DNA from 3 places in the Salinivibrio sp. PR5 genome. Region 1 is predicted to be linked to each of the others. Evidence: predicted binding sites of a transcription regulator. Region 1 holds the regulator's gene; each other region holds the start of a gene.
What was found. The regulator PurR, encoded in region 1, represses purine synthesis genes. The targets are predictions, from matches to a motif close to TNANGNAAACGTTTNCNTNA.
Positions count from the first base shown of each region.

Region 2: a site for PurR is predicted at 1,613-1,632, ahead of BZG82_RS08980 (formate--tetrahydrofolate ligase). Genes of this name have one in related genera too.
Region 3: a site for PurR is predicted at 1,333-1,352, ahead of purM (phosphoribosylformylglycinamidine cyclo-ligase). Genes of this name have one in related genera too.

Region 1 is NZ_MUFK01000029.1:9,476-14,356, forward strand. Features, by position in the region: gene lpdA (dihydrolipoyl dehydrogenase) at 1-1,698, opposite strand, end outside; gene BZG82_RS11025 (TfoX/Sxy family DNA transformation protein) at 1,983-2,576, opposite strand; cyclic di-GMP riboswitch class I at 2,684-2,786, opposite strand; gene purR (HTH-type transcriptional repressor PurR) at 2,967-3,971, opposite strand; gene BZG82_RS11035 (heme ABC transporter ATP-binding protein) at 4,232-4,881, opposite strand, start outside.
Region 2 is NZ_MUFK01000020.1:38,233-43,113, forward strand. Features, by position in the region: gene BZG82_RS08980 (formate--tetrahydrofolate ligase) at 1-1,583, opposite strand, end outside; gene BZG82_RS08985 (methyl-accepting chemotaxis protein) at 1,738-3,411, opposite strand; gene BZG82_RS08995 (class I SAM-dependent methyltransferase) at 4,110-4,625, opposite strand; gene BZG82_RS09000 (DEAD/DEAH box helicase family protein) at 4,763-4,881, shown strand, end outside.
Region 3 is NZ_MUFK01000010.1:58,419-63,299, reverse strand. Features, by position in the region: gene purN (phosphoribosylglycinamide formyltransferase) at 1-231, opposite strand, end outside; gene purM (phosphoribosylformylglycinamidine cyclo-ligase) at 231-1,271, opposite strand; gene upp (uracil phosphoribosyltransferase) at 1,456-2,082, shown strand; gene dxs (1-deoxy-D-xylulose-5-phosphate synthase) at 2,168-4,048, opposite strand; gene ispA ((2E,6E)-farnesyl diphosphate synthase) at 4,076-4,881, opposite strand, start outside.

The DNA.
Region 1 (4,881 bases):
TTGCCCGAATAGTGCATTCACGGCGGCATACCACGCTTGGTGGGCACTGGCGTGGGTGAGCTGAAACGGCCCCGCTACATCACCTACCGCATAGATATTCGGATAGACGGTTTGCAGATACTCGTTGATTTGAATAGTGCCACGCTCGGTCACTAGAATATCGAGCTTTTCGAGACCAAATCCTTTGGTGTTGGCACTGCGCCCTAACGCGACTAGCACCGCATCAAATGAGACAGACTTCTCACCGTCAGGGCCATCGAGTAACGCGATTTGCTCATTATCACTGTGTTCAAATGCTTTGACTTTGTGCTGTGTTAAAACCGTGACACCGTCACGCTCTAACGCCTGCTCAACCAACTGGGCGGCATCTTTGTCTTCACGGCTAAGAAGTTGGTCAGCCATTTCCGCGAGCGTCACTTGGCTGCCTAAGCATGAAAAGCTTTGCGCCAATTCCGCGCCAATGGGGCCACCGCCTAAAACCAACAACCGTGGTGGCAGCTCATCCAGAGACCAAATCGTATCCGAGGTGTAATGCGTGACCTCAGCCAAACCGGGAATCGGGGGCAGCATGGGGCGTGCGCCTGTGGCAATCACGATGTTGCGAGTGGTCAGTCGCTCGCCGTTCACCTCAACTTCCCATGGCGAAACGATGTGCGCTTCACCTTGCACACACTCCACGCCGAGTTTGGTGTAACGCTCGACCGAATCGTGAGGCTCAATGTGGGTTATAACCTGTTTAACCCGTGCCATCACGGCCGAAAAATCAACAGCTGGCGTTTGGGTATGAATGCCAAACGTTTTGGCCTTGCCAATTTCTCGCATGGTTTTTGCCGCGCGTATTAGCGCTTTTGAGGGAACACATCCGGTGTTTAGGCAGTCACCTCCCATCGAACCTTTTTCAACCAGCGTGACTTTTGCTTTTACCACTGCAGCGATATAACTCGATACCAAGCCGCCTGCACCGGCACCGATCACCACCATATTGCGGTCAAACTGTTGGGGTTTGTTCCAACCTTGATAGCGTTTACGACGCGTGATCCAAGCCATGACCCACTTTGCCAGTAGTGGGAAGACACCCAGTAAGGCGAGAGAGCCAAGCACCGACGGAGACACCACATCGCCGAGTGCGTCGATTTGGGCCAGTTGGGTCCCTGCATTCACGTATACCGCGGTGCCTGGCAGCATCCCTAACTGGCTAACCCAATAGAAGGTGCGGGTTTTGAACGAGGTTAGTCCCATCACCAAGTTAATCAGGAAAAACGGGAAAATCGGGATCAGGCGGAGGGTCAATAGATACAAGCGACCGTCTTTCTCTATGCCGCGATTAATGGTATCGAGCTTATTGCCAAATTTGGCTTGGACCCAGTCGCGTAAGATAAAGCGACTCACCAAGAAGGCGAGGGTGGCGCCAATTGAGCTGGCAAAGGAGACCAACACCAATGCCCACCAAAAGCCAAAGAGTGCTGCGCCCAATAAACTCGCTACTGCCGCACCCGGTAAGGACAGGGCGGTCATCACCACATAGCCGACAAAAAACACCAGGCTTGCGATGGTCGCGTTTTCGATAATGTAATCATTCAATGCCACTTGTTGTGCTTTGGCGTTTTCAAGCGTGAGCCACTGGCTGAGATCTAAACTGAACCAAAGTGTTACAAGCGCCACCACCACTAAACCAAGCAATATCTTTTTTACTGGCATACTGTGTCTCGTCCGATAGTAAATGGGTCCCAGTTATTACTTTAGGTACTGTAGCTGAATTAACTGGCTGATTTGTCGGTTACATTGAGGAACTGTGTCCTTAATCGTACCTTTAACCAGACCCGACCGATCGCAAGAAACTTTCGCTATTAGTCAGAAATTAGTTTGAATGATGATTTATTGAGCGTTTAGTGCGTTCAGAAAAAGCGACACCGCCATAAAGGCGGTGTTGGACGCGAACATTGCTCACAAAAAAGGTAGAGAGGTATGGGGGTTGTGAGGAATTAATTTTCTAAATGTTGTAATAATTCTTGGCGACGTTGAGGGGGAACCACAGACCAATGCTTGCCAGTAATCGCACCTTCTAGTGACCACAGTAACTCCAAGCTTAGCTCTTTTTCATGCGCAGAAAGAAGGGCTTTGTAGGCATTGACGGCACCTTGCTGCTGTAAACGTTCAGGTGTGTCAATACCGGCTTTTTTCAGCATACGCTCGGTCGCAAGCCGTAAATTAGGCAAGTCTTTTAAACGAGATGGCGTGGCTTGTTTTTTCAAAGTACGATCGCGTGTCGCGACATCCAGCGCTTCTTTGGCTTCAGTGAGCAGTTTATCTTGGTCATCCCACCAGTATTCAGGAATCGCAAAATATTTCGTCACAACGGGAAAGCCCCGCTTTTTATACACGTAGGGTGATAAGCCTTGTTTTTTTAATAGTGCTTCGTTTTCTTTTCCAGCACGTAAATGGAGAGTGTTGTTAACGACAAGTGCGAACATGGTGTCTTCACAAAAGATACCAAACCCACCAAACATTGAACGGGACTTTATACTGCCAAATTTGGCAAATAACTTCATTGCGTTCTTTAAAGCTGGTTTATCCATTTGATTAAAATCTCGATGAATTACTAATGCCTAAAAAAGACGTCATAATGTAACAAGGCAAGATCGCAGAATTGTCAACGAGCCATCAAATTTGTCAGCTTTGATATGTTGGCAACCCCGCTACCGTTGATATTTTGACATCATGTCAAATTACCGTTAGGCCGGAGGCTTTGCGTCCCATGCTTTCGCCATGGTTTGCCTTGTTCAATCGCTATTAAGCATATAATAATTAGACACCGATGTCGTCCTCTCCCATTACGCAAAGTGTGATCTTGGTTCAGGGTGGGTGTAATTGATGAGCTAGAGTAAAAGCACTACTAGACGAGTGGTCGCGTAAAAAAGCACCGCCAAGGCATTGACGGTGCTCTTCATAAAAATTTCATTAAAACATTAAGATAGTGTTTTAACTGACTGTCGACTCACTAGTGCAGGTTGCATTTCGAACACTTGCTGTTGAGTCTCGTTGTTGGCAATTCGCGCGAGCAAGAGCTTGACGGCCGTTTTGCCTAGACGGCGTTTGGGCTGGTGAATAGTTGTCAATGGTGGCGAGAAATACTCGGTGAGATCAATATTATCGTAACCAATCACCGATATATCATCTGGCACTTTCAAGCCGTGCTCGTTAAATGTACTAATGGCCGCTAATGCCATAATGTCATTAAAACAAAACACAGCGGTCGGGCGGTCTGACATTGTCGCTAATTGCTTCGCGGCAATTTGCGCTTGATCGGCTTCAAAATCTGCCTCAATCAACCAATTTTCATTTACTGGAATGTTGGCTTCTTTCAACGCGCGGAAATAACCGTTTAAACGATGCTTACAGGTATTTTTATCCATTTGGCCAGAAATGCAGCCAATCCTAGTATGACCATTATCAATAAAGTGTTTGGTAGCAAGGTAACCGCCCAATTCAGCGTTATCTTCTATACGGTCTGTATCGATATGATGACTGCCCCAATCCATCACGACCATAGGCAGATCGCGTTTTTTTTCTAATAACAGCATCAAATCTTCGTTGAGGTCAGAGCACACCACAATGAGTCCGTCGACGCGTTTTTCAGACAACATACGCAGGTAGTCGCGTTGCTTTTCAAGGTTACCCTCGGTATTGCAGAGAATCAGCGTGTAGCCTTGCTTATAGCAATAGTCTTCCACACCGTGAACCAGTTCGGCGAAAAAGGGGTTGGTGGATTTAGTCACCAACATACCCAGTGTACGTGTTGTATTACACTTCAAGCTTCGCGCCACAGCACTTGGGGCGTAGTTCAATTCTTCAACCGCTTGCCATACTTTCTCAGTCGTCTTCTCCGCGACAAAGCGGGTTTTGTTTATCACGTGCGACACCGTCGTGGTCGATACACCGGCGAGACGCGCGACATCTTTAATCGTTGCCATCTTGATTCTTCTTTGTAGTAATGCGTAGGGATCGTTACTCGCGACCTTACAGAAAAACGCCGCTGTTTCTCAGCGGCGATGTCTTTCACAATCCCGGCACATCAGACGGTTGCGAAGGTAACGAATCCGATTTCATCCATTCTCATAGCTAATCGGTTGCGCTCTCAGTTTACTTAGGTTGGCGCACACTCGCAATTGGTCTGATCAGCGAAAACGGACCAACAGGCGGTTTTGTGAGCCAGCTATGATGTATTTGTCAATTAAGACACGATCAGTGGGCAGTTATGCTCTGGGTGCGTCAATACGGTCAGAGGGTATTGGTAGATATCTGCCACTCTATCACTACTAAAACACTGCCACGGATCGCCGGATAGGACGATTCGACCTGCTTTCAGAAAATGCAGTTGATCGGCGTATTGCGCCGCCAAATTCAGGTCGTGCAACACTACGAGTACTGTCATTCCTTGGTCAGCGAGTGCTCGACAGCGCTTTAGGGTGTAATGTTGATGGGTAATATCTAAGGCCGAAGTGGGTTCATCCAGCATCAGAATCGCTTGATCCGGTGCGGTTTGTGCCAGCTGTAATGACACGCGCGCCATGTGTACGCGTTGTTTTTCACCGCCAGACAAAATCGGATACGGTCGATGAGCAAGATGGCTAATATCCCATGCCGTTAGTTGCTCGTTGGCAAGGGCCGCGATCTTTTCTCGGTTTGCCTTTAGTGGTGTCGCCCCCATCTCGACCACTTCTTGTGCGGAGAATGCAAACGTGAGCCCGCTATGTTGGGGAAGGAAGGCAACTCGTCGGGCAAATTCTTCGCCTTGCCACTGGCTTTTTGGCTGTTGCCAAAACTGCACACTGCCATGTTGATGTTTGTCGCTAATCAATTGCTTTAACAGTGTACTTTTCC
Region 2 (4,881 bases), on a different contig from region 1:
GCACCTTTTATCTCACCATCGGTTGAAATAGACAGCGGCGTTTTCGCCAAACAGACTGCCAAACCGTCATACCCTTGCGCTTTAAATTGTTGCAGTTGCTGTTTCGCGGTCTCACTTAACGTCACGCTTCCCGCGCCATAACCAACTTCCGCAACCGCCATTAGTTTTTCTTCCAAACTTTGCTGGGCATGATACAAGGGCGAGAATGATGCGTTGGTTTCACATTGCGCGACCACTTGTTCCGCCAGTTCACGCGTACCCTCGCCACCTTGGGCAAAGCCTTCACTGATCGCTACTCTTACTTTGTTGGGCAGCGCTTCAATCATCGCCTTGAGTGTCGCTAGCTCAGCATCACTGTCTTGTGGAAAGCGGTTAATCGCCACTACCGCCGGCACACCATATTGGGTCACGTTATTGATATGCCACTTGAGGTTTTCGAACCCTGCTACTAATGCCTCATTATCATCCGCAAAGAGCGCGTCGGGCATAGGCTGACCAGGCTGTAAGTTGTAGTGACCCGAGTTAGCTTTTAAGCCCCGCAATGTCGCCACAATCACCGCACAGTCTGGCGCTTTACCGGATGTTTGTGCTTTGATATTGCAGGCTTTTTCAAACCCCATGTCCGAGCCAAAACCGCCCTCGGTGACAGTATAATCACCCAGTTTAAGGGCAATGTTATCGGCGATAATCGACGAATTGCCATGGGCAATATTGGCAAACGGACCAGCGTGAATCAGTGTAGGCACGCCTTCTAGGGTTTGCATCAAGGTGGGTTCAATCGCTTCTTTCATACTGACCGCCATCGCGCCGGCCACTTGCAAATCTTCGGTGGTGATCGGCTCACCGGTATGGCTATAAGCCAACACGATACGGCCGATGCGCTGACGCAGATCGCGAAGATCGCTCGCCAACGCCAGAATCGCCATTAGCTCAGAGGCAGCCGAGATATCAAACCCGCCCTCACGCTCGTAGCCATTGATGGTTTTACCCGGCTCGTTTTTACCCACAGTCACCATACGCAAGGCGCGATCGTTATGATCCATCACCCGCTTCCACACCACGCGACTTGGGTCAATTTTTAACGCTTTTAAGCCACTGCGCGCCTCAAAATCGTCATAGCCTCGACGTTGCTCGTGATAAATTCGCGCATCAATGGCCGCAGCAGCCAAGTTGTGCGCCGCGGTCACCGCATGAATATCTCCCGTCAGGTGGAGGTTGAGCTCCTCCATCGGAGCCACTTGCGAATAACCACCGCCAGCTGCGCCACCTTTCACACCAAATACGGGCCCCATCGAAGGCTGACGAATACAGGCCGTTACAGAATGATTCAGCTTAGCCAAGCCTTGCGCCAGACCAATGGTGGTGACGGTTTTGCCTTCACCCAAGGGCGTGGGAGTTATAGCGGTGATCAGGACTAACTTTCCCGTTCGCTTGAGGGCAAGACGCTTTAAGCAATCGAGAGAGATTTTGGCTTTATAGCTACCTTGCGTTTTAAACTCTGAGTCAAGAAGGCCAGCTTGCTTGGCAATGGTAGATATGGGGGCGAGTGTGGTGTTACGACAGATCTCGACATCAGGCAGCATGAAACCCTCTCAATAGCGCACAATATGTTATAAGCAAACGTTTGCGTCAGCATAATACCGCTAAAATAGCTATTGTAAAGCGAAAGGACGCTTGCGGTAAGCGTCCTTTATGACTTTTTATCCCGTGTGCCGAGAATAATGATCATGCTATTGCTTAGACGACTTTAAATTGCCCCACCAAGGTATCAAGATCTTGACCAAGCGAGCTCAGCTCTTCCGCCGCGTGTGACGATGCCTCACTTGAGGTCAACAGGCTAGCGACAATGTCGCGAATCGATACCAGATTACGATGAATATCTTCCGTGACCGTAGTTTGCTCTGACGCCGCGCTAGCAATTTGCGAGGTCATATCGTTTACTTGCGAGAACGCCGCGCTCACCGAGGTGATTCGCTCGCCAATTTGCGCTGAAATCGTTGCCATGCTTTGGCACTCTTGATCGCTGTCGGCAATGGTTTTCACGGCACTATCCACATGCACGTGTAGACCATCAAGCATGTCACGGATCTCATGGGTACTGGTTTGAGTGCGACTGGCTAAAGTCCGCACTTCATCGGCCACCACCGCAAAGCCTCTGCCCTGCTCGCCCGCACGGGCGGCTTCAATCGCCGCATTTAGCGCCAGCAGATTGGTTTGCTCCGCAATTTCACCAATCACAGACAGTACTGAGGTAATTTTATCCGACTGAGCTTTAAGCTGATCCACTTGCTGACTCGACTCGCTCATTTTCGCCACCAGCCGCTCAACCGACGCGATAGATTCATGCACTTGGGTTTGCGCGTTTTGCGCATCTTGGGTGGCAGACGTAGCCGCATCGGCAACCTGCGTGGTGTTTTGTGCCACTTCTTGCGCAGCAGAGCTCATCTCTGTCACCGCGGTGACCACTTGCTCGGTTTCGTTATCGTGAGTTTGTAAGTGCTGGGCTACCGTCGCGGTCTGCCGCGCCATATCACTGGCAGTGCTGTTCACTTGTGCGGTGACCTGAGCGACCCGTTGAATAGTTTGCTGCAGTTTGTCCACAAAGCGATTAAACGCATGACCAAGTTGGGCAATTTCATCATGGCCATGCACATGCAAGCGCTGAGTAAGATCACCCTCACCACTGGCAATATCATTAAGCTTATCGAGCATGTTTTTCACCGGTTCACCAATACGCTGCGCAAACCAGCTCACTAGCAACACCGTGATAATCACCGTGCCCAACCCAAGCAAGGTTAAACGCCATATTTGAGCATCCAGTGCTTGCTCTGCTTCACTACGATAAGCGGCTACCTCTCGCTCGATATCATCGATATAGGCACCGGTACCCAGCAACCATCGTCCGTTATTGATCATCACCGCATAGCCAATTTTCTCAATCAGCTGGTCAGCGCCGGGCTTGTCAAACATAAAATTGAAAAAGCCATCGCCTCGCTGTGCGGCCTCAAGCAGGCCCTGAATAACCTTGTTGCCTTTAGGATCGGTAAAATTAATCAGGTTTTTCCCTTCAAGGGCTGGTTTAACAGGGTGAAACACATTAATCCCCTGTTTGTTGTAGATAAAAAAGTAACCCGCTTCGCCAAACTGCACATCAGTAAGCGCCGTTTTAAGCGCCGCCAGACGTGCCTCACTGGCACCGGGGTTGATGCGTTTGACAATGTTCTCCGCCACCTGAGTCACTTCTTCGAGTTGTTTTTTACGCTCGTTGACTAATTTTTCCCGAAACGTGGCAATGTTCTCTTCTATTAATGTCCGCTCGTTATGTGCCGTGATCGCACTCAAAATCAATATCGAAGCAATAAGCGGCACAATGGCAAGCAGCAGTATTTTTGTTTTAAACATCAGCTTCATGAGCATTTACCCTACAGACTAATTTTGTAAGCAAATGCTACTACTTAGCTAGACAGGATAAAATATAACCAGCTGTTTTCTATGAACTAAGCGACACTCAATTAGCGAAGCTGTGATACTGGTTGAAGTGTCATGTAACTGGTAGGAACCGTGTCATATCGTGGCGCGGGTGTGATTTTTCATCCCATGATTATCTGTGGAGAGAGGAACATAGGATCAATTATCGAGCGCACTATGACTTCGCTCTGTGTTAATGACTCTATTTTTACGGTCTAGATATGCACAGACCTTAGACGTCATGATGGAGATAAACGTTATCACACCAGTGTGAATACCTGCTTTGTACTCGCTGAAACCCCAGTATTCGTAGTTTGAAAACAGCTTTATGGTCCCGAAACTGACTAGAAAAGGAAGAGCAACAAAGAGTATTAAGCTTATAAGTGTTTTTAGTAATAGTGACTTCATTTTTATTTTTATCAAGCTTCTATAAAAGACTCTCATCCATGCTTATAACGATTACGTCACTTCCACGCAGGAGTAGGAAGCTAAGCACGTACAAGTTGGCAATTATCCGGTGAGTTGCGCTTTAAAATCAAGAGCTTGTAATTAGCACCAAACCATTCCCCTGCTTTTTCAGTACGTCATCCAATTACCATACGCTAACCAACCTTATGCGATAGAGGCAAATAGCGACTTCTTTAAAGTTTATGTAAAATGGCATTAAACCACATTGTCTCATTTTGTGGCCTATTATCTGATGTAAGCCAGGTTTTTCTTATAGTTAGACCACCGACATCCCGAATGACCTGTTCAAAACGCTCTTCATTCATATCCGTGAAGTGACGTTCTCCCTCTTGACGCTCAGAGTCTCCATATTTAAAACTGACGATAAATTTCCCCTCGTTTGAAAGGAATTGAGCCAAATGTTCAAAAGTTTCTGGCAAATGTTTATGAGGGACATGAAGCAAACTTGCGCAGGCCCAGATCGCATCAAAGCTCTTTTGAGATGAGAACTCCATGAACGTACAGCAGTGTACTTTGTGCCCAACAAGTTGCGATGCAGCCTCCGACATAGCTTTACTTGCATCGAACGCTTCAACGTCAAACCCCATTTTTTTAAAATTCAACGCATCACGTCCAGAACCACAACCAGCATCAAGAATAGCAGCTCCAACTGGTAGTAACGGAGTCAGTTGCTGGTAGAGATTACTCATATCAACCTTTTGAGTTGTAAATATAAAAGTAGCGGCATGCTCGTTATAGTAGTGAACGGAGGATTTAACTGTATTACAGTATGTCATTATTCGGTCAATCCATTTTGATAAGCTCGTCATTAACAGGATATAGCTCAGTGTCAGGACAAGAAGTTTCAACTTTAACTCAACATCCGGATGTTCTCACGACCGGATCGCAGCAGCCCTTATTGCCTCAACTACTCCATGCTATCAATCATGCCAATGAAATAGAAAT
Region 3 (4,881 bases), on a different contig from region 1:
GAACGCATCAATGGCGGTTGCCAACGCATGATCGTAAGCGTCGCGAGTGTCATAGCGCGAGTTTTCGAGCACGCGAGTCTCGATACCAGCATTATCCGCGCGGGTTAGGCCGTAGGCATCTGGCTTGTTTGCAATCACGCCGACAATTTTTGCGTTTTGCGGGCACTTATCGATTAAGGCCTGAAGATTACTGCCACTTCCCGAGATCAACACCACGATGCGTTTTGTCATTACACCAACTCCACTTGCGCTTCGCCGTCAGCACTTGTTGCAATATGGCCCAACTGCCAAGCGGTTTCCCCTGACTCATTAAGCAGTGCAATCGCTTGTTCGGCATGTGCTTGTGGTAGCGCGATGACTAAGCCGACGCCACAGTTAAAGGTGCGCAGCATTTCATAGTCACTGACATTGCCTTGTGCCTGCAACCAGTTAAAAATGGCTGGCCATTGCCAGCTATTTCCATCAATAACGGCTTTTGTACCTTGAGGCAATACGCGGGGAATGTTTTCCCAGAAGCCGCCACCGGTAATATGAGAAATGGCGTGGGCAGGGTATTGCTCAAGTAAAGTGAGTACTGACTTCACATAGATGCGAGTCGGTGCTAGCAAGTGCTCAACCAAAGGTTTGCCTTCGAGTGGCATGGTTAAATCAGCCTCGCTAACTTCCAAGATCTTACGGATCAGAGAGTAGCCGTTTGAGTGAGGACCGCTAGAAGCCAGACCAATCAGAGCATCGCCTTCACCGACCTTACTGCCATCAATTAATGCGGATTTTTCCGCCACCCCGACACAAAACCCAGCGACATCATAATCATCCCCTGAGTACATGCCCGGCATTTCAGCGGTTTCGCCACCGATCAGGGCACAACCGGCTTGTTGGCATCCATGCGCAATCCCTGTGACCACATCGGCCGCTGTCTCAACATCTAATTTTCCGGTCGCGTAGTAGTCGAGGAAAAAGAGTGGTTCTGCCCCTTGAACAATCAGATCGTTCACACACATAGCGACCAAATCAATGCCGATCGTATCGTGCTTATTGGCATCAAGCGCTAAACGTAATTTGGTTCCTACCCCATCAGTGCCGGACACCAGCACGGGTTCTTTATACTTGGTCGGTAACTGACACAGGGCACCAAACCCGCCCAAGCCGCCCATTACTTCAGGACGGTGAGTTTGTTTGACGACGCCTTTGATACGGTCGACTAGGGCGTTACCCGCATCAATATCGACACCTGCATCCTTGTAGCTAAGAGATGATTGTTTACCGCTCACTGCAATTCCTCGCCGGAGTTGGAAGTCAAAAGTCGGCGCTATTCTATCAGTAGATAATTAGAAAGGAAAACGTTTGCGTCAGCTGTTTGGTGAGGAAATAAGCGAGATGTCAAGCCTTTGATCTACGCTAGCAAAACCCTTTCGTGTATACTACCGAGAATTTGTTTTTTGTAAGGAGTCTAAGATGAAGGTCGTGGAAGTCGGGCACCCGTTAGTGAAGCATAAAATTGGATTGATGCGTGAGCGGGATATTAGCACTAAGCGATTTCGTGAGCTTGCCACTGAAGTGGGTAGCCTACTGACATACGAAGCCACTTCAGACTTCGAAACAGAAAAAGTGACCATCGAAGGTTGGGACGGCCCAGTCAGCGTTGATCAAATCAAAGGTAAAAAAGTCACCGTGGTGCCTATTTTGCGTGCAGGGCTCGGTATGATGGACGGTGTGCTAGAGCATGTACCAAGTGCCCGTATCAGTGTGGTCGGCATTTACCGTGATGAAGAAACGCTAGAGCCTGTACCGTATTTCCACAAGTTGGCGAGCAATATCGACGAGCGCATGGCGCTGGTGGTCGATCCTATGCTGGCAACGGGTGGTTCTATGATTGCCACTATCGATTTGCTCAAAGAGCAAGGTTGTCAGCACATCAAAGTATTGGTGTTAGTCTCTGCTCCTGAGGGTATTGAAGCTTTGAAAAAAGCGCATCCGGATGTCGAGCTCTATACTGCAGCTATCGATGAAAAGCTGAATGACAAAGGCTACATCGTCCCTGGCCTAGGTGATGCCGGCGATAAAATCTTCGGCACCAAGTAATCGTCATCATCGCCAGATTATGGCGTAATAACGGATCAAAAAGCCCGCTTAGTATCGCGGGCTTTTTTAGTCTAAATGTTCCGTCTTATAAAGACAGGCCTATTTTATCGAGGTAAGCACGTACTTGCGCTTCGATCCCCTCACCATCTAATTGCAGCTCAGCATGCAATTCTTGTTGAGTGCCTTGTGGAATAAAGCGATCGGGCAAGCCAATTTGCAATACCGGCTTGATGACACCTTGCGTCATCAAGCTTTCAATCACACCGGTTCCCGCTCCGCCAGCGGTGGCGTTTTCTTCAATAGTGACGAGGCAATCATGCGTTTTCGCCATTTCTGCCACTAAATCGGTATCCAGAGGTTTGGCAAAGCGCATATCTACTACGGTTGCATCAAGCACTTCTGCTGCCGCGAGGGCGCCGGGCAGCAGAGTACCAAAGTTAAGTAGCGCAACGCGCTTGCCTTGGCGTTTTTGCACGCCTTTACCGATAGGGAGTGCATGCATATCGCGTTCAATATCAACGCCCATCCCTCCCCCGCGCGGGTAGCGAACCGCGGCCGGGCCCTGATGAATATGACCGGTATAGAGCATTTGACGGCATTCGTTCTCGTCGCTTGGCGTCATCACCACTAGATTCGGGATGCATCTTAGGTAGCTTAAATCAAATGCCCCTTGGTGCGTTTGGCCGTCGGCGCCCACGATGCCACCTCGGTCGATCGCGAATAATACCGGCAAGTTCATAATGGCGACATCATGGATCAGCTGATCGTACGCACGCTGTAAGAAGGTGGAGTAGATAGCCACCACAGGGTTGTACTCACCAATCGCCATACCTGCCGCTAGAGTGACGGCATGTTGTTCGGCAATCGCAACATCGAAGTATTTGTCAGGATGCGCCTTGGAAAAGCGCACCATACCAGAGCCTTCGCGCATCGCTGGGGTAATGGCGAGCAGTTTGTCGTCTTGCTCGGCCATATCACACAACCAGTCACCAAAAACATTGGAAAATGTCGGGCTGGCCGGTTTTGATTTCGGTAGGGTATGTACGCTTGGATCGAATTTAGGAACGGCGTGATAACCAATCGGATCTTTCTCCGCAGGCGCGTAGCCTTTGCCTTTTTTCGTCATCACGTGCAAGAACTGCGGCCCTTTCAGGTTACGCATGTTCTTTAGCGTTTTAACCAGCTCTTCCACGTCATGACCATCGATTGGGCCGATATAGTTAAAGCCGAGCTCCTCAAACATGGTCCCCGGAACAACCATCCCCTTGAGGTGCTCTTCAGCGCGACGGACCAGCTCTTTAATTGGTGGTGCGCCCGACAGGACTTTTTTGCCCCCTTCTCGGATGGTGGTATACAAATTACCAGAAAGAAGCTGCGCCAGATGATTGTTGAGGGCACCAACATTCTCTGAAATCGACATTTCGTTGTCGTTGAGGATCACCAGCATGTCGGGTTTCACGTCCCCAGCATGGTTCATCGCCTCAAATGCCATCCCTGCGGTGATGGCTCCGTCTCCAATCACACTAACGACTTTGCGGTTTTTCCCTTCTTTTTCGGCACAAATAGCCATTCCCAATGCGGCGCTAATTGATGTGGAGGAGTGGCCTACCGACAATACATCGTAGGGGCTTTCATCGCGCCACGGGAAGGGATGCAATCCGCCCTTTTTGCGAATCGTCGGCATTTTTTCGCGCCGACCCGTCAAAATTTTATGTGGGTAGGCTTGGTGACCGACATCCCAAACAAGGTGATCAAAAGGGGTGTTATAGACATAGTGGAGTGCGACAGTCAGCTCGACAGTGCCAAGTCCAGACGCAAAATGACCACTTGAGTGGCTGACCGTATTTAGTAAGTAGGTACGCAGCTCATCACACAGTTCAGGAAGGTGATCACGCGGAATGGTGCGTAACTCTTCCGGCGTATCAGCCAACGCGAGTGTAGGGTACTTTGATATATCCAGTGTCATAGTGGTTCGGCGCTTTTATTGGTAATGCTAGTTGTTGCGCTCGATGATATATCGGGCAAAAACTTCCAGTTGTTCGGTATTGTAGGGGATCGCATGCAGCGCGTGTAGTGCTTCTTGGTAAAGTTGCTGTGCTTTTTCTTGCGCGCCCTGTAAACCGAGTAGCGCAGGGTAGGTGCTTTTATCCGCGCTCACGTCCGATCCCTGCGGTTTCCCCAATGTTTGGGTATCGCTTGTGATATCTAAAATGTCATCTTGCACTTGAAACGCGAGGCCAATGGCGTTGGCAAAGGTATCTAGCTCGTCAAGGTGTATTACCCCTTTCTCGCCGGCGGCATAAGCCCCCAGTCTTACCGCGCCTCGAATTAATGCCCCCGTTTTGTTACGGTGGATTTGTTTTAACCCCTCTAACCCGACGTGTTGGCCCTCAGCAGCGAGATCGAGCGCTTGACCCAGACACATTCCACTGGCGCCACTGGCGTTTGCAAGCGTTCTGATCATGTCGATACGGTAAGACTCAGCGTTTGGATTGAGTGACCCTTCGGATAACACCGTAAACGCCAAAGTTTGCAAGGCATCCCCGGCGAGAATGGCGGTCGCTTCATCAAACTCGATATGGCAGGTAGGTTGACCTCGTCGCAGACTATCATCATCCATGGCGGGCAAATCATCGTGGATCAGAGAGTACGCGTGAATGCACTCTACCGCCACAGCAGGCGTGTCCAAGTCAGTGATAGGCACGCCAAACAATTGTCCGGTAGCATAGGTCAAGAAAGGACGAACGCGTTTGCCACCGAGCAGTAAGCCGTGGCGCATTGCTTTAATAAGCGGTAAAT